DNA from 3 places in the Kitasatospora misakiensis genome. Region 2 is predicted to be linked to each of the others. Evidence: riboswitches for the same ligand, from Rfam matches in the RefSeq annotation. Region 2 holds a riboswitch; each other region holds the start of a gene.
What was found. A riboswitch is a leader RNA that binds a small molecule or an ion and turns the genes downstream of it on or off. The one in region 2 is predicted to bind cyclic di-AMP.
Positions count from the first base shown of each region.

Region 1 (9,737 bases), on a different contig from region 2:
AACGACCGGGCCGGCCCCGTACCGGCCCGGCACAACGCCTCACTTGACGCGATGATAGCTCCAGTGCACGTGCATCAGCACGGGACATTGCAGGTGCACGGGCTCTTCGACACCGAACTGGAACTCTTCGCGAAGAGCCCTCCCGGCGGCACGTAAGCGGACATAGCCGACTGAATCGGCAAGCCGCCGATAACCGCCCGTAGGCGACCCCCCGCTGAATGTTGATCTTCGGACGCCGGGAGTCGCCCTTTCGTGACGCTCCGTCAGGTGAGTCGTATGCTGTGAGACATCTCACGCGCCACCCCGGCAACGGAAGGCCCGTTCCGGCGCATCTGCGTGGGTACCGGGAGAACCGCCGACCGGTGGCCGGTTATGTCCGGTTTTCGGACCGGTGGTCCCCCTCGGTACGGCAGCCGACTGCGGGCCGGGCGGGCCGATGTCCTACGATCTCCGCCATGAGCACCGCAGCCATCCCGGGCGCGCCACTGCCCGTCCGCACTCCAGGCTCCCGTGCGCGGGGGCGCCACCGCCGTCCCGAGCGCCCCGAGATCCCGGCCGGTTCCCCGGCCCTGCTGCTCGCCGTCCCCGCGGCCGCCGGGCCGGAATCCCGGTCCGTGGTCGAGGAGCTGCTGTCCATCGTCCGCAGCGAGCAGAACGGCGTCCTGACCGTCGCCGGCTACCTCGCGGCCGACGGGACCGACGGCGAGCGCACCGTCGCCGAGCTGCTGGCCGAGGCGGCCGAGGCCGGCCTGCCGGCCCCGATCGTGGTGCCGCTGGCGCCCGGCCCGCACGACTTCCTCCCCGAACTGCACGCCCTCGCCGCCGAGTACGGCGCCCCCGTCACCGACGCGCTGGGCCCGCACCCGCTGCTCGCCGAGGCCGTCCACGTCCGCCTCTCCGAGGCCGGTCTGGCCCGGGCCGACCGCGCCCGGCTCTTCGCCATCGCGACCGCCGCCGACGGCGTGGTGCTCACCACCGTCGGCGGGCAGGCCGCGGCCGACGCCGCCGGCATCACCGGCATGCTGCTGGCCGCCCGGCTCGCCGTGCCGGTCGTCCCGGCCGCGCTGGACGTGCCCGGCTCGGTCGCCGAGGCCGTCGCCCACCTCAAGGAGATGGGCGCCCAGAACCCGGCGCTCGCCCCGCTGGTGATCGGCCCCGAGGCGGACGCCGAGCTGCTCGCCACGGCCGCCGAGGAGTCCGGCTGCCCGTCGGCCGCGCCGCTGGGCGCGTACCAGGCGGTGGGCCAGCTGGTCGCCTCCACCTACCTGGCCGCGCTGCCGGCCGTCGACCCCGCGCTCGCCGTCGAGGACGCCGAGGACGCCGGCCCGAGCGGCGGCGGGCGGCACGCCGCCCAGTAACGGACACCTCGCCGGAGGGCCCGGAACGGTCACCCCGTTCCGGGCCCTCTCGGCACTACCGCTCGCCGACCCGCGTGACCGGATCCCGCGGCGCGGCGGCACGGCTACCGCCCGACCCTGGTGGTGGGCGCGGCCGCGTCCTTCAGTCTCAGCGCGGGGACCTGCACCGGCCGGGACTGGCCGGCCAGGGTCGGCACCGGCGCGGCGGCGGCGTTCCACTTCGGCTGCGCGTCGCCCTCCTCGCCCGCCCGGCGGACCTTGAGCACCTCGGTCGACCCGGTCCGGCGCAGCAGGATGTTCTTGGGCGCCCCGGCCTCCGGGTCCAGCCAGAGCTCGTTGCCGCCGAACTCGCAGTCCAGCAGCAGGACGTCGTCCGGCTTGCCGTCGGCCCCGGCCCGGAAGGCGACCCCGGCCCGGCGGTAGCCGGTGAACCGGGTGCGGCTGAAGGTGACGGACTCCCCGGCGAGTTCGTGCCGGGCGGTGGAGACCGCGAAGTCGCTGAGCCCGGCCGCGTCGATCAGCAGCCCGTCGAAGACGCTGCCCTTGTCCCGGCCGAGCGCGTGCAGCGCCACTCCCCCGCCCGCGTTGCCGTACAGCACGCTCGCGGTGTAGTCGAAGTCGTTGAGGTAGGCGCCGTGCTCGATGCCCCAGCCGCCGTTGTGGTAGGCGGCGAACTCGGTGACCACGTGGTGCCGCTGGGCGTTGAGCCAGACGAAGATGCCGTCCTGCAGGTTGTTGTGGGCGAGGCAGCGCTGGAAGGTCCAGACGCCCTCGCTGTTCTCCGGCCACTCGAAGCCGGAGGCGCCGTTGGCGCCCTGCACGCCGACCGCGACGCAGTCCAGGGCCTTGCCCCCGGTGCCCGCGCCGAGGTTGAAGCCGGTCAGCCGGTAGGCGCGGGGGTTGGGTTCGAGCAGGGTACGGGAGGCCACGCAGGACTCGTAGACGATGTCGTCGGAGGGCTGCTGGGGGGTTCGGGTGTCCAGCGGGCCGTCCCACCAGTAGGCGTCCTCCCAGGTCTCGTGGCTGACGCAGCTGCGGAAGGTGATGCCGTGGCTGGCGTGCGGCACGAAGGCGTGGCTGCCGGCGTCGCGGACCACCACGCCCTCGACGACGGTGCCCCGGGTGGCGTCGCCGAGCCGGTGGAAGTGCAGACCGTACCGGCCGAGCACCGGCGCGGTGACCGGTGCGGTGCCGTCCGGGCCCCGCCAGGTCTCCTTGGTGTCGGCGCGCGGGCCGACCCAGCGCAGCGCGGCGTGCCGGACGTCGGCCCGGCGGGAGCTGGTGAGGTGGACGTGGGCGCGGCCCTTGGCGGTGCCCTCGACCCGGACGCTGCGGGTGAGGTTGAGCAGTTCGGCGCCGACGGTGACGCCTCCGCCGGCCGCGACCCGGGGGTGCGGGTGCTTGAGCGGGGTCTCCAGGGTGACGGTGGTTCCGCTGACGGACCGGAGGGTGACGAGGTCGTAGCGGGCGGCGAAGCCGTCCTGGTCGGGCGGGCCGGTCGGGGTGACGGCCAGTTCGTCGCCGGGGAGCCAGCCGGCGGGCGGGGCGGCCAGGTTGACGACGGTGTCGCCGGCCTTGAGGTCGCGGTCGGCGCGGACCCAGGCGGTCTTGGCAGCGCCGTCCAGCCGGAGGTAGCCGGCGCCGGTGACCCAGAGGCCGACGTCGGTGTCGACCACCGTCATGCCGTCGCCCTTGAAGCGTTTCTCGTCGACGCCGGGGAAGCGCAGTGTGTGGGTGTGGTCCCCGTCGGGGGCGAGGGCGAGGGTGCCGCGGATCTCGACGTTGCCGGCGGCGGCGAGGGTGAGGGTGCGGTCGGCGGCGAAGGTGAGGCTGCCGCCCGGCTCCACCAGCAGGGAGCCGACCTCGGCGTCGGTGTCGAGCAGGACCTTGTCGGTGATCCGCACGGCGCTGCGCGGGCCGGGTGGGCCGCCGCCCCAGCCGGCCCGGTCGGACCAGCGGCGGCCGCCCTGGTCGACGGTGGGCGCGGGGGCGGGCTGCTCGGGGGGTCCGGCGCCCGGGGCTCCGGTGCCGCCCGGCGGGGCGGCGCCGTGGCCGCCGCCCGGGCCCATCGGGCCGGCCGCTCCGGCCGGGGGCGTCCCGACCACGGCGGCCGGGGTGACCAGCCGGGTCTCCCCGGTCAGCGAGCGGCGCAGGATCTCCTCGCCGCTGATCGCCGCGAAGGCGGTGCCGACGGCGAGCCAGCGCAGTAATCCGCGACGGCTTACGGGAGTTCGGGGTAGTTCGGGCGGGATGTCCACTCTGCGGTGTTTTGCCCGGCGATGCGCTCCGCGCGGCCGGGCGGCCGGTCGAGCGGCGTCCGGCTCCTCGTCACTGCCCATCGGTGCGTAGCCCTCCCCCCAGACGGCTGCGGCGGCGTCGGCGCGCTGCCGACGTTCTGAAGCATAGGCAGTTGTGTTGACCAGGACGGGCGTTACCGGAAATCGGTCATTTCTGATCATGAAGGACAGCCTCTCAGCACGGTTTTCGTAAACCGTGACGACCGTCACACATGTTTGCGGTTTGAACTCGCCTCTGCTTAACGTGCTCCCGTTCGTGGCCACACGGACCCAGCTCGTTCGCAACGCCGAGTCCTGCCGTCGGGCGTGCTGGCAGTGCAATTTGCACCACGGCAGGAGCGGGGGAACCACAGGTAGTTCGCCCAGGACCGGTCCTCGGACCGGACCCGGGCTAGGGGTGAAGCCGCGTCCACAGCGCGGCCGGGCAACTCCGGCCCGAATCCGACAGCTCACCTCGCAGGCGTGGGAGAGGACCACGTCTTCATGCTGCACACCAACGGCACCCGTCTGTCCGGCCGTACCCGTCGCGCGATCGCCGCCCTCGGCGTCGCGGGCATCGGCCTCACCATCCCCTGCCTCACCGCCGGCACCGCCTCGGCCGCCTCCGTCGCCACCTGGGACAAGGTCGCCCAGTGCGAGAGCACCGGCAACTGGAGCATCAACACCGGCAACGGCTTCTACGGCGGCCTCCAGTTCACCAACTCCACCTGGGCCGCGTTCGGCGGGACGTCGTTCGCCCCGCGCGCCGACCTCGCCACCAAGGACCAGCAGATCGCGATCGCCGAGAAGGTGCTCGCCGTCCAGGGCCCCGGCGCCTGGCCGGTCTGCTCGATCCAGGCCGGTCTGACCAAGGGCGGCACCCCGGCCGCCGTGGACACCACGACCGCCGCCAAGCCCGCCGCCCCGGCCCCGGCCCCGGCTGCCAAGCCGGCCGCCCCGGCCCCGGCCGCCCAGCCCGCCGCCCCCGCCGCCAAGGCCCCCTCCGCCGACGCCGCCCAGCAGCGCTCCGGCGGCCAGGACTGGCAGAAGTGGCGCCAGCAGGACGGCCAGCAGGCCACCGGGGACTACACCGTGGTCGCCGGCGACTGGCTGTCCTCCATCGCCGACAAGAACGGCGTCCAGGGCGGCTGGGAGCGGCTGTACGAGCTCAACCGCGCCACCCTGACCAAGGGCCCGCACACCATCTACCCGGGCCAGCACCTGACCCTGGGCGACCACACCAAGACCCAGGCCTCCGCCACCGACCAGTCCGGCCAGGGCTTCGACTGGTTCAACCGTGCCAAGGGCGCGCAGAACGGCACCGCCACCGCCACCGACGCGTCCGCCGTGACCCAGGACAAGGCCCAGGGCCAGCCGGCCGCCAAGCCCGCCGCGAAGGCCGAGACCCCGGCCCCGGCCGCCGCCACCGGCAGCATGGCCGCAGCCGTCGCCTTCGCCCAGTCGAAGGTCGGCCAGGCCTACGTCTACGGCGGCACCGGCAACGGCGGCTGGGACTGCTCCGGCCTGACCCAGGCCGCGCTGCGCGCCGCGGGCATCTCCGTCCCGCGCGTCGCCGCCGACCAGGCCGCCGCGTCCACCCACGTCTCGCTGGACGCCCTCAAGGCCGGCGACCTGCTGTTCTGGTCCAACAACGGCCAGGACTCCGGCGTCTACCACGTCGCGCTCTACACCGGCGACGGCAAGTACATCGAGGCCGCCAACCCGAGCGTGGGCGTGCGGGTCCAGACCGTCGCCAACTTCGCGCCGGACTTCGCCGGCCGGGTCTGACCGGTCTGACCGGTCCGACCGGCGCACCGCCGGTAGGACCGCACCACCGCCAGGCCCGTGCCCCCGGGGAGCAGTCGCTCGCTACCCGGGGGCCGCGGCATGCCCGGGCTCCGGACGGCCCGATCGCCCAGGAGGGCTGAGCGGGAACGCCGAGGGCCCGGGGAGCATGTCGCTCCCCGGGCCCTCGTGGTCTGTCCTCAGCGCGCGCGGGCGCCGGTCGAGCCGCGCATCACCAGCTCCGGCTGGAACATGAACTCCCCGCGCTGGACGGCGTTCCCGCCGACCTCCTCCAGCAGGGCGTCCACGGCCGCGGTGGCCATCGCCTCCACGGGCTGGCGGACGGTGGTCAGCGGCGGCTCGGTGAACGCTATCAGCGGCGAGTCGTCGAAGCCGACCACCGAGACGTCCTGCGGCACCGACAGGCCCCGCTGACGGACCGCCCGGATCGCGCCGAGCGCCATCATGTCGCTGCCGCAGACGATCGCCGTGCAGCCCTTGTCGAGCAGCGCCCCGGCCGCCGCGTGCCCGCCCTCCACGCTGAACAACGTGTGGTGGACGAGCTCCTCGGCCTGCTCCGGCGTGTACCCGAGCACCTCCCGCAGGGCCGCGGTGAAGCCCTCGATCTTGCGCAGCACCGGCACGTACCGCCGCTGCCCGACGGCCAGGCCGATCCGCTCGTGGCCGAGTTCGGCCAGGTGCTGGACGGCCATCCACATCGCGGCCCGGTCGTCCGGCGAGATGAACGGCGCGTCGATCTTCTCGCTGTAGCCGTTGATCAGCACGAACGGCACCCCGCGCCCGGCCAGCCGGGCGTAGCGGTCGTGGTCGGCGGTGCTGTCGGCGTGCAGGCCGGAGACGAACACGATGCCCGCCACGCCCCGGTCGACCAGCATCTCCACCAGTTCGTCCTCGGTGGAGCCGCCCGGGGTCTGGGTGCAGAGCACCGGCGTGAAGCCGTGCCGGCTCAGCACCTGCTCGATGACCTGGGCCAGCGCGGGGAAGATCGGGTTGCTGAGTTCCGGGGTGATCAGCCCGATCAGCCCGGCACTGCGCTGGCGCAGCCGGGTCGGCCGCTCGTAGCCGAGCACGTCGAGCGCCGCCAGCACGGTCTGCCGGGTGGCGGCCGAGACGTTCGCCTTGCCGTTGAGCACGCGGGAGACGGTGGCTTCGCTGACCCCCGCCTGCGCCGCGATGTCTGAGAGTCGCGCCGTAGTCACGGTCCCAGAGCCTATTGCAACCACGTCAGACCGCCCACCAGTCGGTGCTGTCCGCGGCCAGCACCGCCTGGCCGTCGGCCACCCGGGGGTCGGCGTCGGCGGAGGTCAGCAGCGGCCGGCCGGGCACCGGTATCCGGACCGGGGCGCCGGTGGCGTTGACGGTGCAGACGAAGGAGCCGCGGCGGAAGGCCAGGGTGCCCTCCGGGCTGTCCAGCCACTCGACCTCGCGGCCGGCGCCGAGGTCGGCGGTGGCCCGGCGCAGGGCCAGCGCGGAGCGGTACAGCTCCAGGGTGGAGGTCGGGTCGCCGGTCTGCGCCTCGACGCTGAGCGCGGCCCACTCGGCGGGCTGCGGCAGCCAGGACGGCCCGCCGGCGGCGGGGCCGAAGCCGTACGGGGCCTCGGTGCCGGACCACGGGATCGGGACCCGGCAGCCGTCGCGGAAGCCGTCCTGGCCGGCCTGGCGGAAGAACGACGGGTCCTGGCGCACCTCGTCGGGCAGGTCGGTGACGTCCGGCAGGCCGAGCTCCTCGCCCTGGTAGACGTAGGCGGAGCCGGGCAGGGCCAGCATCAGCAGGGTGGCGGCGCGGGCGCGGCGCAGGCCGAGCGCGCGGTCGCCGGGGGTGCGGATCTGGGTGCCCAGGCCGGGCGGGTTGGCGAACCGGGTGGCGTGCCGGGTGACGTCGTGGTTGGAGAGCACCCAGGTGGTGGGGGCGTCGACCGGGCGCATCGAGCCGAGCGACAGGTCGATCACCGCGCGCAGCTCGGCGGCGTCCCAGGAGGTGCCCAGGTACTGGAAGTTGAAGGCCTGGTGCAGCTCGTCGGGGCGGACGTAGTTGGCGGTGCGCTCGACGGTCGGGGTCCAGGCCTCGGCGACGCCGATCCGCTGCCCCGGGTACTCGTCGAGGATCCTCCGCCAGCTGCGGTAGATCTCGTGGACGCCGTCCTGGTCGAAGAACGGCATGACGTCGTTGCCGAGCAGCTTGAGCTGGTCGGCGCCGCCGATGTCGGGCAGGCCGGGGGCCTTGACCATGCCGTGCGCGACGTCGATGCGGAAGCCGTCGACGCCCATGTCCAGCCAGAAGCGCAGGATCGACCGGAACTCGTCGGCGACCGCCGGGCTGTCCCAGTTGAAGTCGGGCTGCTCCGGGGCGAACAGGTGCAGGTACCAGTCGCCGGGGGTGCCGTCCGGGTTCCCGGTGCGGGTCCAGGCCGGTCCGCCGAAGATGGACTCCCAGTCGTTGGGCGGCAGTTCGCCGTTCTCGCCCTTGCCGGGGCGGAAGTGGTAGCGGTCGCGCAGCGGGGACGCGGGGCCCTCGCGGAGCGCGCGCTGGAACCACTCGTGCTGGTCGGAGGAGTGGTTGGGGACGAGGTCCACGATGATCCGCAGGCCCAGCGCGTGCGCGTCGCGGATCAGGCCGTCGGCGTCCAGCAGGGTGCCGAACATCGGGTCCACCGCCCGGTAGTCGGCGACGTCGTAGCCGGCGTCGGCCTGCGGGGAGGCGTAGAACGGCGAGAGCCAGACGGCGTCCACGCCGAGGTCGCGCAGGTAGGGCAGGCGGCTGCGGATGCCGGGCAGGTCGCCCATGCCGTCGCCGTTGGAGTCCGCGAAACTGCGCGGGTACACCTGGTAGATGACCGCGTCCCGCCACCAGCCTCTGTCCGCGCCGGCCCCGGCCTCGTGAGCGGTGGCGTCGGCGGCGGGCCGGGAGGTGTCGGCCAGGTTCTGGGTCATGGACGGTATCCCTTGGGACTAGAGGAGGAGCGGTCAGGACTTCGAGGCGCCGGCGGTCAGCCCGGTCACCAGGTGACGCTGCACCAGGTAGAAGAGGACCGAGGAGGGGATCGCGATCAGAACGGCGGTCGCGGCCATCAGGTTCCACTGGGCGTCGTGCTCGCTGACGAAGGTCTGCAGGCCGACGGCCAGCGTGTACTTGTCGGAGCTGAGCATGAAGGTCGACGCGAAGGCGACCTCGGCCCAGGCGGTGAGGAAGGAGTAGAACGCGGCCACCGCCAGGCCCGGGCGGGCGAGCGGCAGGACCAGCCGCCAGAAGGTGCCGAACGGGGTGAGCCCGTCGACCCGGCCGGCCTCGTCGATCTCCACCGGGATGGTGTCGAAGTAGCCCTTCAGCAGCCAGGCGCAGTACGGCACGGTGGTGGTCGAGTAGACCAGCATCAGGCCGAGGTAGCTGTCCAGCAGGTCGAGCTGGGAGAGGATCGTGTACATCGGCACGATCAGCACCGCGATCGGGAACATCTGGGTGACCAGCAGCGACCACATCAGCGGCCGGTGGCCGGGGAAGCGCATCCGGGAGACGGCGTAGCCGGTGGAGGCGGCGATCAGCACGCCGAACACGGTGGTGACGCCGGAGACCAGGAAGGCGTTGCCGAACCAGCTGAAGAAGTCGGTGTCGAACAGCACCGTGCTGTAGTTCGACAGCGTCATCTTGTCGAGGATCTCGCCGGGGTGCAGGTAGTCGGTCTTGTCCGGGCCGAGCGAGACGTAGAGGATCCACGCCACCGGGAACAGGGCGATCAGGCTGGCCAGGATCAGCGCGCCGTGCATCAGGGCCTTGGCGAGCGGGCCGGTCTCGTCGCGGCCGCGGGCCTTGGCCGGCCGGGCGGCGGGCGCCGTGGCGCGGGCGGCGAGCGGGGTGGGTCGGTCGGTGGTGGTGCTCATCGGGGGTGCCTCCTTCGTGGTCGCCGGCTGCGCCGGGGTCAGCCGTTCGCCCGCTCGTTGCGGGCGAGCCAGCGGCGGTAGAAGCCGGTGAAGACGATCAGGATGGAGAGCAGGATCACGCCGTAGGCGGCGGACTGCGCGTAGTCCCGGGGCTGCTGGCCGAAGCCGAGGCGGTACGCCCAGGTGACCAGCAGCTGCGCGTCGGGCGCGCCGGAGCCGCCGAACAGCAGGAAGATGACGGCGAACTGGTTGAACGTCCAGATCACGCCGAGCAGGACGACGGTCGAGGAGACGGTGCGCAGCCCGGGCAGGGTGACGTGGCGGAACCGCTGCCAGGCGGTGGCGCCGTCCATCTCGGCGGCCTCGTACAGCTCGGCCGGGATCGACTGGAGTCCACCGAGCAGCGAGATCATCATGAACG
Region 1 is NZ_JBHSOF010000040.1:13,689-23,425, forward strand. It holds gene ACFP3U_RS26175 (sirohydrochlorin chelatase family protein) at 456-1,358, shown strand; gene ACFP3U_RS26180 (hypothetical protein) at 1,463-3,616, opposite strand; cyclic di-AMP (ydaO/yuaA leader) riboswitch at 3,971-4,131, shown strand; gene ACFP3U_RS26185 (transglycosylase family protein) at 4,118-5,422, shown strand; gene ACFP3U_RS26190 (LacI family DNA-binding transcriptional regulator) at 5,620-6,639, opposite strand; gene ACFP3U_RS26195 (glycoside hydrolase family 13 protein) at 6,665-8,371, opposite strand; gene ACFP3U_RS26200 (sugar ABC transporter permease) at 8,405-9,316, opposite strand; gene ACFP3U_RS26205 (carbohydrate ABC transporter permease) at 9,355-9,737, opposite strand, start outside.
Region 1: another riboswitch for cyclic di-AMP. It lies ahead of ACFP3U_RS26185 (transglycosylase family protein); the one in region 2 lies ahead of ACFP3U_RS14580 (M23 family metallopeptidase).

Region 2 (9,737 bases):
TCCCGGTGTCGCGGCGAGGGCGTCCGGCAGCGGGGTGTGGTGGAGCAGGGTGAGCCGCGCCGTCGCCCGGGTCAGCGCGACATAGAGGTCGGCCGCGCCCTGGGCGAGCAGCCCGGCCGGGTCGACCAGGACGACCGCGTCGAACTCCAGACCCTTGCAGTCCCGGACGGTCAGCGCGCCCAGCGCGGCGGCCCGGTCGTCCGGAGCGATCACCCCGACCGTGCCGGGGCCGACGGGCAGGGCGGCCAGCGCCGCGGCGTAGTCGCCGTCCGGGACGGGCACGGCGACCGGGCGTTCGGCGGTCTCCCGGACCGCCTCGGGCGGCTCCTGCCCGGGGGCGTGGGCGCGCAGCACCGCCGCCGCCGGTGCCATCACGGCCGCCGGGGTGCGGTAGTTGACGGTGAGCCGCTCCTCCCGCCAGCGGCCCGGCAGTTCGCGGTCCAGCATCTCCGCCCAGGACGTCCGGGCGCCGGCCGGTGAACCGGTCTGGGCGAGGTCGCCGACGACGGTCAGCGAGCGGGTCGGCACCCGGCGCAGCACCGTGCGCCAGTCCATCGCGGACAGCTCCTGGGCCTCGTCGACCACCACGTGCCCGTACGCCCACTCGCGGTCCTCGGCGGCGCGTTCGGCGGTGGTGCGGTCGGGGCCGGTGTCCCGGAACCGTTCGGCGAGCAGTTCGGCGTCGAGCGTGACGTCGTCCCGCTGGCCGGTGACGGTGAGCACGCCCTCGGCGTAGTCCAGCTCCTCGTCCAGCGCCAGCTCGGTGGCGCGGGCCCGGGCGCGGACCGATCCGGCGTCCTCGCCGAGGAGTTCCGCCGCCTCGTCGAGCAGCGGGACGTCTCCGGTGGTCCACGGCGCGCCGGCCGGGCGCAGGACGGCCGCGCGTTCGGCGGGTGAGAGGCCGGGCGCCGCGGCGGCCAGCAGGGCGGGGTCGGAGAGCAGCCGGTCGATCAGCTGATGAGGCGTCAGGATCGGCCACAGGGCGCCGAGTTCGGCGCGGATCGCGGGCTGCTCCCACAGTTCGCGGGGCGCGTGGCGGGCCTCCTCCTCGTCGTACGGGCGGCCGAGGGCGAGCGCCTGCTCGACCGCGAGCGCGTCGAGCACGGTGCGCAGGAAGAACGGCCGCGCCCGGTTGTGCGGTAGGCGCAGGCCGCGGGCGGCGTCCCGGGCCTCGGCGCAGACCCGGCGGGACAGCCGCAGGTGCTCGCCGAACAGCAGGTCGCGCGCGAGCGGCGCCTGGTGGGCCTCGACCGCCCGCCGGACCACCTCCGCCATCCACGGCCCGCCCTTGACCACGGTGGCGGCCGGACTGTCTCCGGTGGTGGCCCGGACGCCGGGGAAGAGCTCGCCGACGGTGCGGAGCACCACCTCGGTCTCGCCGAGCGCCGGCAGCACCCGGTCGATGTAGCGCAGGAACGCGGGATTGGGGCCGACCACCAGGACGCCGCGCCGCTCCAGTACCGCGCGGTGGGTGTAGAGGAGGTAGGCGGCGCGGTGCAGGGCGGTGACGGTCTTGCCGGTGCCGGGGCCGCCCTGGACGACCAGCGCGCCGGGCAGCGGAGCGCGGATCACCCGGTCCTGCTCGGTCTGGATGGTGGCGACCACGGTGCCCATCCGGCCGGTGCGGACGCGGCCCAGGGCGGCCAGCAGCGCCGCCTCGCCGACCAGGGTCCGCCGGCCGTGCTCGTCCAGGCGGGCCAGGTCGAGCGCCTCGTCGTCCAGGCCGGTGAGGACGCGGCCGCTGGTGTGCAGGTGGCGCCGGCGGACCGCCTCGCCCGGGTCGGCCGGGGTCGCGGTGTAGAACGGGCGGGCGGCGGGGGCGCGCCAGTCGATCAGCAGGGGCTCGTACGCCGCGGCCCCGGCGCCGGCCGCGGCGTCGTTCCCGGTGTCGTCCGCGGCGCCGTCGCCGGGATTGAGGAGGCCGATCCGGCCGATGTAGTGGACGGTGCCGTCGCGGTGGTCGAGGCGGCCGAAGCAGAGGCCGCGTTCGACGGCGTCCAGCCGGGCGGCGCGGCGGACGGCCTCGGCGGCGCGCAGTTCGCGCTCCAGCCGGGCCTGGTGGGTGCCGCCCGGCCCGGCCTCGCGGCCGGCTTCCGCGAGGGTCCGGCGGGTGCGCTCGCGCGCGGCGTCCAGGTGGGCGTACAGGCCGGTGAGCCGGGCCTGTTCGGTGCGCAGCGCCTCGGCCAGGTGGTCGGCCGCGTCGAGTGTCGGGGTGGGAACCGCTGGAGATCCGTTCATGGGTGTGGTATCCTTGCGGCGAGAAGGTTGCAAAACTCCGTGCGACAGTTGCTCAATCGCCCCAGCCTACCCGATCCGGCGCCGTTCCGGCTGACCTCGACTGTTAGGCTTGCGAAGCGTGAGCGCGAAGCCCCAGATCCCCAATGTCCTGGCCTCCCGGTACGCCTCGGCGACCCTGGCCCAGCTGTGGTCCCCCGAGCACAAGGTGGTCCTCGAGCGCCACCTGTGGCTCGCCGTCCTGAAGGCCCAGCAGGACCTCGGCGTCGAGGTGCCCGCCACCGCCGTCGCCGACTACGAGCGGGTGATCGACCAGGTCGACCTCGCTTCCATCGCCGCCCGCGAGCGGGTCACCCGGCACGACGTCAAGGCCCGGATCGAGGAGTTCAGCGACCTCGCCGGCCACGAGCAGATCCACAAGGGCATGACCTCCCGGGATCTGACCGAGAACGTCGAGCAGCTCCAGATCCGGCAGTCGCTGGAGCACGTGCGCGACCGCACCGTCGCCGTGCTGGTCCGCCTGGGCCGGCTCTCCGCCGAGCACGCCGAGCTGGTCATGGCCGGCCGCTCGCACAACGTGGCCGCGCAGGCCACCACCCTCGGCAAGCGCTTCGCGTCGATCACCGACGAGTTGCTGGTCGCCTTCCGCCGCCTGGAGGAGCTGATCGCCCGCTACCCGCTGCGCGGGATCAAGGGCCCGGTCGGCACCGCCCAGGACATGCTCGACCTGCTCGGCGGCGACACCGAGAAGCTCGCTGAGCTGGAGCGCCGGGTCGCCGGGCACCTCGGCTTCGAGAACGTGCTCACCAGCGTCGGCCAGGTCTACCCGCGCTCGCTGGACTTCGAGGTGCTGACCGCCCTCGTCCAGCTCGCCGCCGCGCCGTCCAGCCTGGCCAAGACCATCCGCCTGATGGCCGGCCACGAGCTCGTGACGGAGGGCTTCAAGGAGGGCCAGGTCGGCTCCTCCGCGATGCCGCACAAGATGAACACCCGCTCCTGCGAGCGCGTCAACGGGCTGGCCGTGATCCTGCGCGGCTACGCGTCGATGACCGGCGAGCTGGCCGGCGACCAGTGGAACGAGGGCGACGTCTCCTGCTCGGTGGTCCGCCGGGTCGCGCTGCCGGACGCCTTCTTCGCCTTCGACGGCCTGCTGGAGACCTTCCTGACCGTCCTCGACGAGTTCGGCGCCTTCCCGGCCGTGATCGAGGCCGAGCTGGACCGCTACCTGCCGTTCCTGGCCACCACCAAGGTGCTGATGGGCGCGGTGCGCGCGGGCGTCGGCCGGGAGACCGGGCACGAGGTCATCAAGGAGCACGCCGTCGCCTCGGCGCTCGCGATGCGGGCCGGCGCCCGGGAGAACGAGCTGCTGGACCGGCTGGCGAACGACGACCGGATCCCGCTGGACCGGGCCGGGCTGGACGCGCTGCTGGCCGACCGGCTGTCCTTCACGGGGGCGGCCGGTGCGCAGGTCGCCGAGGTCGTCCGCCAGGTCGAGGCCGTCGCGGCCGCGTATCCGGAGGGCGCCAAGTACGCGCCGGGCGACATTCTCTGACGCTCGCTCCACCCCGGCTTCCGGGCCCCGTCGCCGATTCGGCGGCGGGGCCCGCGGTGTGTTCGGGCCTCTCGGCGGGGTCGCGGTGGGGGTCAGCGCTGTTCGGCGGCCGGGTGGCCCGGGTCGAGGGGCGGGGCGTTGGTGCCGCAGGCGTAGCGGCAGTCCGGTTCGGCCACCGGGTGGTGGTCCTCCGGCGCCAGGACGTTCCCGTGGACGGCGGCCAGGGCCGTCAGCCCGCCCGCCACGAGCAGCCCGGCGCAGATCAGCATCGCGGTGTGGAAGGCGGAGTCGACCGCGGACGGCACCTGGTAGGCGTCGCCGCTGAGACCGGCCAGGGCGGGCAGCGCGGCGACGGCGAGCAGGCCGGCTGCGCGGGCCGCGGCGTTGTTGACCCCGCTGGCGATGCCCGCGTGCCGCACCTCCACCGCCGCCAGCACGGTGGCGGTCAGCGGGGCGACCAGCAGCACCATCCCGCTGCCCATCACCGCGACGGCGGGCAGCACGTCCGTCCAGTACGAGGCGTCGGGCCCGATCCGCAGCATCAGCAGCACGCCGACCGCGCAGAGCAGCGGGCCGACGGTGAGCGGCAGCCGCGGGCCGATCCGCTTGCCCAGCCGTCCGGCCCGGGCGGATAGCGCCAGCATGATCACGGTGATCGGCACCAGGGCCAGCCCGGAGATCAGCGGGGAGAAGCCGGAGACGATCTGCAGCTGGACGACCAGGAGGAAGAAGACGCCGCTGAACGCCGCGTAGACGGCGAGGGTGACCAGGTTCACGGCGGTGAACAGCCGTGAGGAGAACAGGCCGAGCGGCAGCATCGGCTCCGGGGTGCGGCGCTCGACCACGATGAAGGCGGCGCCGAGCAGCACGCCGGCCGCGCCGGTCACCCAGACCGTGGCGGACAGGCCGTTCCCGGCGGCGGTCAGCGCGTAGGTGATGGTGCCGAGCGCGAGGGCGGCCAGCACCGCGCCGAGCACGTCGAAGCGGCCGGTCGCGGACTCGTCCCGGCTCTCCGGGACGTGCCGGGCGGCCACCGCGACCACCATCGCGGCCAGCGGCAGGTTCAGCAGGAAGATCCAGCGCCAGCCCGGTCCGTCCACCAGCCAGCCGCCGAGGAACGGGCCGACGGCCGCCGACACCCCGCCGAGTCCGGACCAGAGGCCGACCGCCGCCGAGCGGTCGTCCGGATGGAACACCGCCTGGAGCATCGCCAGCGAGCCCGGGGTGAGCAGGGCCCCGCCGATGCCCTGCACGGCGCGCGCCGCGATCAGCACCTCAATGGTGGGGGCGGCGGCGCAGGCCGCCGACGCGGCGGCGAACCAGACCACGCCGAGCAGGAAGACCCGGCGCCGGCCGTACCGGTCGCCGAGCGCGCCGCCGAGCAGGATCAGGCCCGCCAGGGTGAGCAGATAGGCGTTGAGCGTCCATTGCAGGGCGTCGAGTTGGGCGCCGAGATCGGTGCCGATCCGGGGCAGCGCGACGTTCACGACGGTCCCGTCGAGCATCGCCATGCTGGAGCCGAGCACCGTCGCCAGAAGTACCCAGCGTCCCTGCGCGGTGCTCAATCGCAGGGTGCCGGCCTCGGAGGTAGTCACGGCTCATGGTCGGTCTCCCGGGGCTGAAGTGACAAGGGTCACCGGGGGTGTGTCGGGGATGTCCGTTGGGTGAGTGATCGTGTGCGCACCGATGACGATATCGGCGGAGAGTACCGGATCACTTGCGCGCGGTGAATGGATTGTGCACGTACTGTGCATGCCTCTCGAGCGGAGCGTCACGACATTCCGGACTTTGGTCCCGGGTGCCGGAGATCGACATTGCTTCACCCGAACGGATGGGTTTTAGTTCAGCGACCGCCCGGCGTCAGCCCGGGTGGCCACCGGGTGGAACGCCTAGTCCTGCCGCTGCCCGGTGGTACGCAACGAACTCTGTACGGCAGGAGCGGGGGACCCACAGGTAAGTCGCCGGACCCGAATTCCCACGGTCCGGCTTGGGGTGAAGCCGCGTCTTATTGCGGCCGGGCAACTCCAGCCCGAACCCGACAGCTCACCTCGTAGGCGTCGGAGAGGACATCTTCCATGCCCGCACAGGCTCGTCGTATCGCCCTGCCCCGCGCCGCCCGGATCGGCATCGCCACCGCCGTCACCGGTGCCGCCTTCGCCCTCCCGCTGGTGACCACCATCACCGCCCAGGCGCACGAGGCCCCGGCCGCCGGCCAGACGCAGCAGAGCAGCACCTGGACCGGTGCCGTCAGCGTCGACGCCGCCCCGGCCGCTGCTCCGGCCGCCCCCGCTGCTCCGGCTGCCGCCCCCGCCGCTCCGGCTGCTCCGGCCGCTCCGGTCGAGGACACCTACAAGGTCGTTGGCGGGGACACCCTGTCGAAGATCGCCGATGCCAAGAACGTCGACGGTGGCTGGAAGGCCCTGTACGACCACAACCGCTCGGTCGTCGGCGCCAACCCGAACCTCATCTTCCCGGGCCAGAAGCTCGCGCTGGGCGCCAAGGCCGCCGAGGTCGCGAAGCCGGCCGCCCCGGCCCCGGCCGCCAAGCCCGCCGCGCCCGCGGCCCCCGCCGCCAAGGCGCAGGTCTCGCAGGACTCGGCGAAGCCGGCCGCCCCGGCCGCCCCGGCCGCCAAGCCGGCGGTCCAGGCCGTCGCCCTCCAGGCCGCGCAGCCCGCCGCCCCGGCCCCGGCCGTCGCCGCCTCCGGCTTCGTCACCCCGGTGGCCAACCCGAAGATCGGCACCGCCTACGGTGTGGCCGGCTCGATGTGGGCCTCCGGCTACCACACCGGTGTCGACTTCGTCGTCTCCACCGGCACCCCGCTGCGCGCCGTCGGCGCCGGCACCGTGGTGAAGGCCGGCAACGGCGGCGCCTACGGCAACGAGGTCGAGATCAAGCTCGCCGACGGCAAGTACGCCCAGTACGCGCACCTGTCCTCGATCGGCGTGTCGATCGGCCAGACCGTCACCGTCGGCCAGCAGATCGGCCTCTCCGGTGCGACCGGCAACGTGACCGGCCCGCACCTGCACTTCGAGATCCGCACCGGCCCGGAGTACGGCTCGGACATCGACCCGCTCGCCTACCTGCGGGCGCACGGCGTCGCGATCTGACCCTCGGTCTGATCGACGCGATCCGGCACTGGGCCGGATCACATGCCACCGCTGGGTGCGGGGCGAAACGACCTCCCGGAATGGTCATGTCGGGTGACCGAACGACCGGGTGATCGCCGCACCTTCAGTGGATCGACGGGCGCGGGACACGCCCGTCCTGCCGGCCGGCCCGGCTCACGAGACCTCCTTCGTGAGCCGGGTCGGCCGTCGTCGTACCCGGGGGGTGTGGTTCGGTGGTGCGGATTCTGACTCGGCGTCAGGAGTCTTGGTGGCTCTGCCGGTTCAGGAGCGGTGGGCGGGCAGCGCCTGTTCGGCGGCGGTCAGCAGTTGGTGCACCCGGTGGCCGAACTCGTCCGCGTCGCGGGCCGGTTCGGGGAAGACCAGGCGGACGTCGCGGTGGCCGTGCGGGTGGTCCAGGCGGAGCACCAGACCGTACCGGTCGAGGGCGAGCGGGCGGATGTCGGGGTGGTCGGCGAGCAGTGCCGGGTCGAGCAGCCGGGTGAGCACGGCGAGCGCGTCGGGATGGTCGTCGGCGAGGTGGGTGAGCAGGCCGGCCTCGTAGCGGGCGAGCGGGTCGGGGGTGGCCGCGGCGAGGTCGGCGCCGGTGATCGCGGTGGTGCCGTACGGGGTGGAGAGGGCGGCGTGCGCCACGTCCAGGCGGAGGTGGACGCTGAGACCGTCGTCGGCCAGGTGGGCGAGGTGGAGCCGGCCGGCCAGGGTGAGGCGGCCACGGACCCGGTCGCGGACGGCCACCGGGGCGATGTCGGTGAGGTCGAGCACGACGGCGAGGCCGTCCTGTTCGCGGGCGGCGGCGGAGGTCACCGGGGAGTCGAGCGGGGCGCGCAGCCGGAGCCGGGAGCCGTGCACCGAGACGGGGGTGGTGAGTTCGTGCTGCTCGCCGCCGGCGCGGAGCACCACCGAGGAGGCGGCGGTGAGCAGGCTGCCGATCCGTTCGGCGGCGGTGGGCTCGGGGATCTCGGCGTCGTGGTCGTGGTCGTGGTCGTGCTGGTGAGCGCGGTCGCCGTCATGGCCGTGGCCGTGGCCGTGGTTGTGCGGGTGGGGGCGCATGGGTACGGGACCTCCGACGGGCTGGCCTGTTGGTTAGGTGAGCCTAACCTAATCAGTTGTGAGGGGGAGAGCAAGGCGCCGGGACGTACGGCGAAGGGCCCGGACGTGCTGTCCGGGCCCTTCGCCGTAGGGGTGGTGCTCGTCCGTCCGGGGCCGGTCAGCCGATGACCGCCTGGGCGTCGATCTCCACCAGCATCGGCTCCTGCGGCAGCTCGACGAAGATCGTGGTCCGGCACGGCTTCACGCCGCCCGGCTTGATGTTCTCCTCGATGAACTCGGCGTAGACCTCGTTCATCAGCGGGAAGTCGGCCCGCTTGGTGAGGTACACCCGGAACATCACCACGTCCTCGACGGTCGCGCCGCCGGCCTCGACGATCGCCTTGACGTTCTCCAGCGTGCGGCGGGTCTGCGCCTTCACGTCGCCGTGGTGGAGGTACTCGCCGGTGGCCGGGTCCTGCGGGCCCTGGCCGGACACCTGGAGGATCGGGCCCTTGCGGACGCCCTGGGAGAACATCCAGGCCGGGGCGGGGGCGCCGTCGGTGCGGATCTCGGTCTTGTCGCTCATGCGTGCTCGCTTCGTCGATGAGGGGAGGTGCGGACGGGAGTCATGGGTGCGGCCGGGGAGTTATGGCTGCTGCGCGGGCCGGCCGCAGTCGGCGGAGATCGCCCGGGTGGTGGCGAGCAGTTGGGGCAGCAGCTCCAGCACCTGCTCGTAGGGGAGCGCGATGTCCGGGACGGAGATCGAGACGGCCGCGACCACCCGGCCGCCGGCGTCCCGGATCGGCGCGGCCACGCAGTTGATGAACGCCTCGTGCTCGGCGTGGTCCTGCGCCCAGCCCTGGGCGGCGACCCTGTCGAGCTCGGCCAGCAGCGCCTCGGGCGTGGTGAGGGTGCGCGCGGTGTACGGGGTGAAGTCGATGCCGGCCACCACCCGGCGCCGCTCGGGCGCGGGCAGGCCGGCGAGCAGCACTTTAGAGACCGCGGCGCTGTGCAGGGCGGCGCGCAGGCCGATCCGCGAGTACATCCGCACCGCGTGCCGGGAGTCGTACTTGTCGATGTAGACGACCTCGCCGCCCTCGTACGCGGCCAGGTGCACGGTCTGGCCGGTGTCGGCGTTCAGCTCGGCGAGGTGCGGCGCGGCGATCCGGCGGACGCCGCGCTGCTCCAGGGCGAGGCCCGAGAGTGCGAACAGGCCGGCACCCAGGTGGTAGCGGTAGCCGGCGTCGCGGTAGACGAAACGTCCCTCTTCGAGGCTCTGGAGCAGGCGGAGCACGGTCGTCTTGTGCACGCCGAGCACCGCGGCCAACTGGTCCAGGGAGCGCTCGCCCTCGCCGAGTTCGGCGAGGATGCGCAGGGCGCGGGAGACGGTCTGGCTCATGGTGCTCCAAGGGCCGGGGCGGGGGCGTTGCGGCGAGCCTGACCGGCTCGCGTCCGGCGGGCGGCTGTCGTTGACCTTCGTCCGGCGCGAATGCTAGAACCGTGTCGCCAGCATGTGCAACTGTCGTTGCATATGTTGCAACCTGGCAGATGGAGGAAGACGGTGGACCAGACCTTCGCCAGCACTGGCGGGCCCGGCAGCGGGGCCGTTGGCGGAAGCGGCGACGCGATCGACGCCGGTGCGGTGGCGGCGCTCGCCGACGAGGTGCTCGACTGGCGGTTCAAGGCGCTGCCGCCGGCCGCCGCCGGACTGACCGTCCGCCAGTACCTGGCCACCGGCCCCACCCTGGCCGACCTCGGCACCCCGCTGCTCACCCTCGACGCGGGCGCGCTCGACC
Region 2 is NZ_JBHSOF010000015.1:118,465-128,201, reverse strand. It holds gene ACFP3U_RS14595 (HelD family protein) at 1-2,238, opposite strand, end outside; gene purB (adenylosuccinate lyase) at 2,357-3,787, shown strand; gene ACFP3U_RS14585 (MFS transporter) at 3,880-5,382, opposite strand; cyclic di-AMP (ydaO/yuaA leader) riboswitch at 5,692-5,859, shown strand; gene ACFP3U_RS14580 (M23 family metallopeptidase) at 5,863-6,894, shown strand; gene ACFP3U_RS14575 (DUF2470 domain-containing protein) at 7,177-7,962, opposite strand; gene ACFP3U_RS14570 (RidA family protein) at 8,120-8,527, opposite strand; gene ACFP3U_RS14565 (IclR family transcriptional regulator) at 8,588-9,340, opposite strand; gene ACFP3U_RS14560 (type III PLP-dependent enzyme domain-containing protein) at 9,503-9,737, shown strand, end outside.

Region 3 (9,737 bases), on a different contig from region 2:
TCCTCATGCTGACCACCTTCGGTGAGGACGACTACATCCTGCGCGCCCTCGGTGGGGGCGCCAACGGGTTCCTGATCAAGTCCGGCGAGCCTGAGGAGCTGATCGCCGGGGTCCGGGCGGTGGCCGACGGGGCCGCCTATCTGTCACCCAAGGTGGCCGCCCGGGTGGTGGCGCACCTCGCCGCCACCCGGTCCGGCGGTCCGGCCGACCGCCGGGCCGCCGCCCAGCGGCAGGTGGCCGGACTGACCGCCCGCGAGCGCGATGTGCTGACGCTGGTCGCCGCCGGGCTGTCCAACGGTCAGATCGCCCGCCGGATCGGCGTGGTGGAGGGCACGGTGAAGGCCCATGTCAGCTCCGTCCTGGCCCGGCTGGGAGTGGCCAACCGGGCGGCCGCCGCCGTGCTCGCCCACGAGGCCGGCCTGGCCGCAGGCCCACTCGGCCGAGACCGGGACTGAACCCCACTCAGCCTCTGAGCCCGAGACAGGCCCTGACGCCGTGCCGGGAGCCGAATCCGCGGCCCGGGGTCGGGCCGAGGCCGTGCCCGGCCCGGGTATGGGGGCGCGAGCGGGCGCCAGCAACAGCGGTCCGAGCAGCCGTACCCGGCCCAGCGCGCCGACCACGGCCGTCGCGGACGGCAGCAGCGCGACGACCACCGCCGCCGTGACCGCCCCGCCCAGCACCGCCCCGGCGGCCACGTCGTGCGGGTAGTGCACCCCGGCGGCCACCCGCAGGGCGGCCGTCCCGAGGCCGACCGGGACGACCAGCCACGCCCACCGGGGCCGCAGCAGCACCAGACCGATGGCCAGGGCGACGGCCAGGGTCGCGTGGTTGCTGGGGAACGACCAGTCGCCCGGTGGCGGGCAGTCGGCGAGTGCGGTGGACGGCAGCCCGGCCAGGGCCCGGCACGGCCGTTCCTCGTCGAGCACCACCTTCAACACCTCGCTCGCCCCGTACGCGAGCACCGTGCCGAGGCCGGTGAGCGCGACACCGGCGACCGCGCCGGCGGCCCGCCGCCCGCGCGCCGTCCACCAGCCGAGCACCAGCAGCAGCCCGAGCACCAGCAGGCCGGCCTCGGTGGCGGGTTCCAGCAGGGCGGCGAGCCGGTGCGGGGCGTCGGCGACCGCCTCGGCGACCCGCCGGTACCCGGTGGCCGACCAGCCGGTGACCGGCCGGCCCGGCCCGGCCGCACCGCCGTGCGCCGGGGCCAGCCACCCGACCGCGCCGCCGCCCGCGCCGAGGAGCACCACCGCGAGGGCCGTTCTGTTCCTGACCGTGTTCGTCATGACACGGACGGTAGGTGCCGGGGCCGGGTCCGGACCCGACCCGAAAGCCAGGGGTCGACCTGGACGATCGTCAGGGTTGACGCGGGTCCCGTGCCGTGCCGCGCGGGCTCGGCCGGGATGGCCCGTTCGGGCGACGGTCCGCACCACCCGGGGCAGCCCGCCCTACGCTCGGGGAATCTCCGCCACCCCCCGGACCGCCCCAGCCACCCCGTCACTCCGGAGAGCCGCCATGCACCGTCGCCGGACCGCCACCACCACCGTCGTCGCCGCCGTCACCGGCCTGCTGCTCGCCGCCCCGGGGCTCGCCGGATGCGCCGGCGACCCGCTGACGGCGGGGACGGCGGCCGTGCTGGACGGCCGGCGGATCCCGGTGGACGCCGTGCAGGCCAGGGTGGCCGCGCTGCGGCACACGCCGGGCGGCGTGTCGGCGGACGCCCGGTGGGAGGCGGACGGCCCGGTCCGGCGGGCGGTCACGGATCTGGTGCTCGACGCGGTGGTGGCCCGCGCGGTCGCGGACCGGGGGCCGGCGGTCGCCCCTGCCGAGGTGGCGACCGCCCGGGTGGAGGAGGAGCGGCGCCACGGCGGTGCCGGGCGGCTGGCCCGGGCCCTGGCGGCGCGGGGCGTCCCGGCCGAGGCGATCGACGACCGCCTCGGGCGCGAGCTGGGGATCCGCCGGCTCGCCGCCGCGGCCGGAGCGGACGCCGACACCCCCGCGGGCGACGCCGCCGTGCGCCGGATCCTGGCCGCCACGGCCGACGCGCTCCACCTGCGCGTCAACCCCCGCTACGGCAGCTGGGACCCGGAGCACGCCACCCTCGCCCCGGCCGCCCGCCCCTGGCTCACCGGCTGACGCCGTCCGCCACACCGAAGGCCGCCCGCCGTACCGAAGGCGCCCACGGGTGGAGCGCCCACACCCGGAACCCCGGACCCGTACTCGGGAACAGTCCCGGCGCCCACCCACGCGGGGAGGCAAGCCCCCGGGCGGGGGCGCGGGACGGGCGGGTAGGTTCGAGGGGTGACGACGAATCCTCCGGGCGCGAAGCTGATCCTCCTCATCACGACCCACCGGGTGGCCCCCGGCCTGCTGTCCTGGCCCGCCTGGGAGGCACTGCGGTCGGCCGGGCGGGTGCTCGCCGGCGGCGCCGACCACCCGCAGCTGCCCGCCGTGCGGCAGGCGGGCGTCGAGGTGGAGATCGTGGCGCCCGGCTCCGCCCCCGCGCTCGCCCGCCTGCTGACCGGATCCCCCGCCGACGCCGGCGCCGCCGACACCGCCGACGCCGCCGACACCACTGACGCCGGTCCGACGGTCTGGCTGGGCGGCCCGGACGGCGACCCGGGGCTGACCGACGCGCTGGCCCGCCTCGCGGTCGAGCACGCCGGCGAGGTGCCGGAGATCGAGGTGCTGCCGGGCTCCTACGACCTGCCCGGCGCGCGCCTGCTGGACCTGGTCTCCGTGATGGACCGCCTCCGCTCGCCGGGCGGCTGCCCGTGGGACGCCGAGCAGACCCACGCCAGCCTGGTGAAGTACCTGGTCGAGGAGGCCTACGAGCTGGTCGAGGCGATCGAGGAGGGGGACCGCGCCACGCTCCGGGAGGAGCTGGGCGACGTCCTGCTCCAGGTCTTCTTCCACTCCCGGATCGCCGAGGAGCACCCCACCGGGGCCTTCTCGATCGACGACGTGGCGGGCGACATCGTCGAGAAGCTGATGTACCGGCACCCGCACGTGTTCGGGGACACCGAGGCGAGCGGCACGGCCGAGGTGGAGGCCAACTGGGAGGCGCTCAAGGCGGCCGAGAAGTCGGAGCGCGAGTCGGTGCTGGACGGCGTGCCGGCCGGGCTGCCCTCGCTCGCGTACGCGGCGAAGCTGGTCTCGCGGGTGCGCCGGGCCGGGTTCACCGGGGTGCCGGACGAGCCGTACGAGCTGCCCGCCGCGCTCACGGCGGAGTCGGCGGGCCGGTTGCTGCTCGCGGTGGCGCAGCGCGCGCACGACGCCGGGATCGACGTGGACGCCGCGCTGCGGGCGGCGGCGCGGGGGTACCGCGACGCGGTGCGCGCCGCCGAGGGCCTGAAGCCCGCCGAGCCGGCGGAGGAGCCCGAGCCGACGGAGGAGCCCGAGTAGACCGCGGAGCGCGAGTAGACAGCGGAGCCCGAGCAGGCCGAGGAGCTCCAGCAGCCGAGGAGTTCCAGCAGGCGGGCCCGGCCCCGGGCCCGCCGAACCGTCCTCAGGCCGCGGCGACCTCCTCCACCGGACGGCGCTGCGGCGGGACGACCTCGCCGATCGCCTCGCCGACCAGGGCGACGAGTTCGGCGAGCCGCTCCAGGTCGAGGTGGTCGGGGAGTTCGGAGAGGGAGACGATCCGCTCGCCGCCCGGCCCGGCCACGCAGAACAGGTCGATCGGTCCGAGGTGCTTCTCGGCGGTGTCGACCAGGGCGGCGACGTCGCTGGGGCGGCGGACGTCACCGCCCACGCCGACGACCCGGCAGCCCGGGCGGTCGAGTTCGGTGGCGAGGTCCTCGGCGACCCCGCTCCGCTGGTCGGCGATCAGCATCCCGGCGGCTCCCGCCGCGGTGAACCGGCGAGCGAGGTCCGCCCCCGACCCGCCGTCGAGTACCGCGACGATGACCGCACCGGTGACCCGCATGGCCCTGCTCCTCCCTGTGGGCGGCTCCGCACCGGCGCCCACGGACATCTTGCGGAGGATCGTAGGCACGACCTGACCCTCCGCAACAGGAATTACCCCTCAGGTGACCAGGCTCACGCCTCCCGTTCCCCACGATCACCGGACGGTGTGAACGAGGCGCGACCGACACCACCCAAAACGCGACCGACACCACCCGGAACGCGACCGACACCACCCAAAATGCGACCGCCCGCGCACTGCCCCCGCGCCCACGGTGCGGTGGCCCGGACCCGCCCGGGATACCGTCGACCCATGCCAGCTCAGCCCGCCTCCGCCCGTCCGCCCCTGTTCACCTGGGAGTTCGCCGCCGACCCCTACCCGGCGTACGCGTGGCTGCGCGAGCACGAGCCGGTGCACCGGACCACCCTGCCGAGCGGGGTGGAGGCCTGGCTGGTCACCCGGTACGCGGACGCCCGGCAGGCGCTCGCGGACAGCCGCCTCTCCAAGAACCCGGTGCACCACAGCGAGCAGGCCCACCGCACCGGCCGGGTCGGGATCCCGGGCGAGCGCCAGGCCGACCTCATGACGCACCTGCTGAACATCGACCCGCCGGACCACACCCGGCTGCGCCGCCTGGTGTCGAAGGCGTTCACCCCGCGCCGGGTGGCGGCCTTCGAGCCGCGGGTGCAGCAACTGACCGACCGGCTGATCGACGGCTTCGCGGCCCGCGGGTCCGCCGACCTCATCCACGAGTTCGCCTTCCCGCTCCCCATCTACGCGATCTGCGACCTGCTCGGCGTACCGGCCGAGGACCAGGACGACTTCCGGGACTGGGCCGGGATGATGATCCGACACGGCGGCGGCCAGCGCGGCGGCGTGGGGCGGGCGGTGAAGCGGATGCGCGCCTACCTGGCGGAGCTGATCCACCGCAAGCGCGCCGACCTCGGCGACGACCTGATCTCGGGGCTGATCCGGGCCAGTGACCACGGCGAGCACCTCACCGAGAACGAGGCCGCGGCGATGGCCTTCATCCTGCTCTTCGCCGGCTTCGAGACGACGGTCAACCTGATCGGCAACGGCGTGTACGCGCTGCTGCGCAACCCGGGGCAGCGAGCCCTGCTCCAGGAGTCGATCGGGCGCGGCGAGAGCGCGCTGCTGGAGACCGGGATCGAGGAACTCCTGCGCTACGACGGCCCGGTGGAGCTGGCCACCTGGCGGTTCGCGACCAGTCCGCTGACCATCGGTGGGGTGGAGATCCCGGTCGGCGACCCGGTGCTGGTGGTGCTGGCGGCGGCGGACCGGGACCCGGCGCGGTTCGCGGACGAGAACACCCTGGACCTCGCCCGGACGGACAACCCGCACCTGGGCTTCGGGCACGGCATCCACTACTGCATCGGCGCTCCGCTGGCGCGGTTGGAGGGGCGGGCCGCGCTGACCACGCTGCTGTCCCGGCTGCCGGACCTCCGGCTCGCCGCGGACCCGGAGGAACTGCGTTGGCGCGGTGGTCTGATCATGCGCGGGCTTCGTGAACTTCCGGTGGAATTCACGCCCGAAAGGACAGCGGACGCAACCTTTTCGAACCCCTCGCCGGTCAACTGACGGGGACTCGACGGCTGCTCCCGACACGCTGACGCGCAGTCTCCGAAGGCCGGTCCGTAGGGGTCTGAATCACCATCAACCCGGGCATACCGCTTCGGTTGGTGGACAATCCATCATGGGACGTGATTTCCATGTGATATCGGCGATATGAGCTTGTGATTGCTCTGAAGATCTGTCTACTCTCCGGGGAGCTCGCGGAAGCGAGTCCCGTGCGCGGAACGCCGAGTCCTGCCCGCCGTGTCACCGGAAACCGACCAGAACCCTGGGCAGGGGCGGGGGAACCAGGTCTTTGCGCCGTCTCCCACGGCTAGGGGTGAAGCCGCCTCAGCGCGGCCGGGCCACCTCCCGGTCCGAACCCGACAGCTCACCTCGCAGGCGTGCGGAGAGGGACCTTTCATGCTGTTCGTTGGAACCGGTCGTCACCGTCGCCGCACCCAGACCGAGAAGGCCATCGCCGTCGCCGGGGTCGCCGGCGTCGGACTGGCGATGCCGATCCTCACCGCCACCGGCGCCTCGGCCGCCCCGGCCTCCACCTGGGACGCGGTCGCCCAGTGTGAGAGCGGCGGCAACTGGAGCATCAACACCGGCAACGGCTTCTACGGCGGGCTGCAGTTCACCTCCGGCACCTGGAAGGCGTTCGGCGGCACCGCCTACGCGCCGCAGGCCAACCAGGCCTCGAAGGCGGCGCAGATCTCCGTCGCCGAGAAGGTGCTGGCCTCGCAGGGGCCGGGCGCCTGGCCGGTCTGCTCCAAGAAGGCGGGCCTGAGCAAGGGCGGCGCCCCGGCGGCGGTCGACACCTCGACGGACGCCGCGCCGGCCGCCCAGCAGCAGCAGGCACAGCCGCAGCAGCAGGCCCCGAAGCCCGCCGGGCCGAAGCACGCCGCCCCCAAGTCGCAGGCCCAGCAGGCCCCGCAGGCCACACAGGCCCAGCCGCAGCAGCAGCAGGCCGGCCACGGCTACACCGTCCGCGCCGGTGACACCCTCGCCGGGATCGCCACCACCCAGGGCGTCCAGGGCGGTTGGCAGGCCCTGTACGACGGCAACCGCGGCACCGTCGGCGGCGACCCGGACCTGATCGTCCCGGGCCAGGTCCTCGCCCTCGGCTGACGTCCGGCCCGCCGCGGTGCCCGCGCGCCGGCCCCGGCCGCGCGCGAGCACCCGGCGGACCGCACGGCAGCAGACCACACCGAACCGCACCGGACGGCGCCCGTCCGGATCCGATCGATTCCGCCCGCTTCGTCCACATCCGGGCGTCCCCGGGCGGGCAACCAGGTGAACTACCGGTGCGTAGCACGGCCACACGCTGAGACGGAGTCGAGGTGGACGTGGCCCGGACAGCGCGTGCGGTTAGGCTCTGGTCGTAACGACTCCGCAATCGTCCGGCCGACCGCACCCACCTTCGGCCGAACCTGCTTCCGCTAGGAGATGCCTCGTGCCGTCCATCGATGTCGTCGTAGCCCGTGAGATTCTCGATTCGCGAGGCAACCCCACGGTCGAGGTAGAGGTCGGCCTCGACGACGGCAGCACCGGCCGTGCCGCTGTCCCGTCGGGTGCCTCCACCGGTGCCTTCGAGGCCCTGGAGCTTCGCGACGGCGACAAGAACCGCTACTTCGGCAAGGGTGTCGAGAAGGCCGTCCTGGCCGTCATCGAGCAGATCGGCCCCGAGCTGGTCGGCTACGACGCCACCGAGCAGCGCCTGATCGACCAGGCCATGCTCGACCTGGACGCCACCCCGGACAAGTCCTCGCTCGGCGCCAACGCCATCCTGGGCGTCTCGCTGGCCGTCGCGCACGCCGCCTCCGAGGCCAGCGACCTGCCGCTGTTCCGCTACCTGGGCGGCCCGAACGCGCACGTCCTGCCCGTCCCGATGATGAACATCCTCAACGGCGGTTCGCACGCGGACTCCAACGTCGACATCCAGGAGTTCATGATCGCGCCGATCGGCGCGGAGTCCTTCTCCGAGGCCGTCCGCTGGGGCGTCGAGGTCTACCACACGCTCAAGGGCGTGCTGAAGGAGCGCGGCCTGTCCACCGGTCTGGGCGACGAGGGCGGCTTCGCCCCGAACCTGGACTCCAACCGCGAGGCCCTCGACCTCATCGTCGAGGCCATCCAGAAGGCCGGCTACGTGCCGGGCAAGGACATCGCGCTGGCCCTGGACGTCGCCGCCTCCGAGTTCTTCGAGGACGGCGCCTACCAGTTCGAGGGCAAGGGCCTCACCTCGGCCGAGCTCATCGAGTACTACGCCGGCCTGGTCGCCGCCTACCCGCTGGTCTCCATCGAGGACCCGCTGGACGAGTCGGACTGGGACGGCTGGAAGGCGATGACCGACAAGCTGGGCGACAAGGTCCAGCTGGTCGGCGACGACCTGTTCGTCACCAACCCGGCCCGCCTGGCCCGCGGCATCGAGACCGGCACCGCCAACGCGCTGCTGGTGAAGGTCAACCAGATCGGTTCGCTGACCGAGACCCTGGACGCCGTCGAGCTGGCCCAGCGCAACGGCTACCGCTGCATGATGTCCCACCGCTCCGGCGAGACCGAGGACGTCACCATCGCCGACCTGGCCGTCGCCACCAACTGCGGCCAGATCAAGACCGGTGCCCCGGCCCGCTCCGAGCGCGTCGCCAAGTACAACCAGCTGCTGCGCATCGAGGAGATCCTCGACGACGCCGCCGAGTACGCCGGCCGCGGCGCCTTCCCGCGGTTCAAGCACGAGGGCTGAGCCCGACCGACGGCGCCCGGCCGGCCGTGCCGGGCGCCCGGTAGCGCACGCCTGACCGGTGCCCCGCCGTTCACCCCGTAGGGTGGACGGCGGGGCACCGTCGCGACCAGGAGGGGACACCGGAGATGGCAGGCTGGAGGATCCCGGGCTTGGCGGCCCGGCCTCGGTTCACGAGCCGGGCTACCGTCCTGGTCCTCGTGCTCTGCTCACTGGTGGCGATCCTGGCCTATCCGACCCGGCAGTTCATCTCGCAGCGCTCCGAGATCTCGGCGCAGCGCGCCCGGGCCGAGCACGCCCGGCAGCAGGTCGAACAGCTGCGCCGGGAGAAGGCCCGCTGGCAGGACCCGGAGTACGTCAAGGCGCAGGCCAGGACCAGGCTGCACTACGCGATGCCGGGGGAGACCCCGTACATCGCGGTGGACCCGACGGCCCAGGATCCGGCGAAGTCCACGCTGGGCGCGCCGCCGCCCGCGCAGGGCCCGGGTGCCGGGCCGGTCAAGGCCGCCCGGCCCTGGTACGCCAGCATCTGGGACTCCGTGGACGCCGCCGCCGCTCCCGTGCCCGCCGCCGCTCCCGTGCCCGCCGCCGCTCCGGTGCCCCCCACCGCTCCCGCGGCCCCCGCCGCCCCGGCGCAGTCCGCCCCTTCCTCACCACCCGCCCCCGCCCCCGCTGGAGACAGCTCCTCCCATGACCACTGAGAACCACCCCACCGTCTCCGACGAGGACGTCGCGGCCATCGCCGCGCAGCTCGGCCGGGTCCCCCGCGGCCTGCGCGGCGTGGCCCACCGCTGCCCGTGCGGCAACCCGGACGTCGTGGAGACGGCCCCCCGGCTGCCGGACGGCACGCCGTTCCCGACGCTCTACTACCTGACCTGCCCCAAGGCCGCCTCGCTGATCGGCACCCTGGAGGCGGACGGCGTGATGAAGGAGCAGACCGCCCGGCTCGCCGAGGATCCGGAGCTGGCCGCGGCCTACCAGAAGGCGCACGAGGACTACATCGCGCGCCGCGACGCCATCGAGGTGCTGGAGGGCTTCCCGAGCGCCGGCGGCATGCCGGACCGGGTCAAGTGCCTGCACGTGCTGGTCGGCCACTCGCTGGCGGCCGGCGAGGGCGTCAACCCGCTCGGCGACGAGGCGATCGGCATGCTGGAGGACTGGTGGGCCAAGGGCCCGTGCGTGTCCGCCGCCGAGGTCGAGGCCGCCGGTGAGCGGGTGCTCCGCAACCGGGCCAAGGAGCAGGACCACGAGGCCGTGATCGCGGCCAAGGAGCAGAAGACCGCCGAGCGGGCCGCCAAGCGGGCGGCCCGGGAGCCGGACGAGGCTGGGGAGGCCGAGGCATGAGCACCACCCGGGTGGCCGCGATCGACTGCGGGACCAACTCGATCCGGCTGCTGGTCGCGGACCTCGACCCGGAGACCGGGGCGATCACCGACCTCGACCGGCGGATGATCATCAACCGGCTGGGCCAGGGCGTGGACCGGACCGGCCGGCTGCACCCGGACGCGCTGGAGCGCA
Region 3 is NZ_JBHSOF010000026.1:16,135-25,871, forward strand. It holds gene ACFP3U_RS20190 (response regulator) at 1-455, shown strand, start outside; partial or broken gene ACFP3U_RS20195 (phosphatase PAP2 family protein) at 657-1,283, opposite strand; gene ACFP3U_RS20200 (hypothetical protein) at 1,513-2,133, shown strand; gene ACFP3U_RS20205 (nucleoside triphosphate pyrophosphohydrolase) at 2,299-3,402, shown strand; gene ACFP3U_RS20210 (SDR family NAD(P)-dependent oxidoreductase) at 3,506-3,925, opposite strand; gene ACFP3U_RS20215 (cytochrome P450 family protein) at 4,217-5,503, shown strand; cyclic di-AMP (ydaO/yuaA leader) riboswitch at 5,746-5,897, shown strand; gene ACFP3U_RS20220 (LysM peptidoglycan-binding domain-containing protein) at 5,900-6,610, shown strand; gene eno (phosphopyruvate hydratase) at 6,936-8,222, shown strand; gene ACFP3U_RS20230 (FtsB family cell division protein) at 8,420-8,920, shown strand; partial or broken gene ACFP3U_RS20235 (DUF501 domain-containing protein) at 8,892-9,431, shown strand; gene ACFP3U_RS20240 (Ppx/GppA phosphatase family protein) at 9,560-9,737, shown strand, end outside.
Region 3: another riboswitch for cyclic di-AMP. It lies ahead of ACFP3U_RS20220 (LysM peptidoglycan-binding domain-containing protein); the one in region 2 lies ahead of ACFP3U_RS14580 (M23 family metallopeptidase).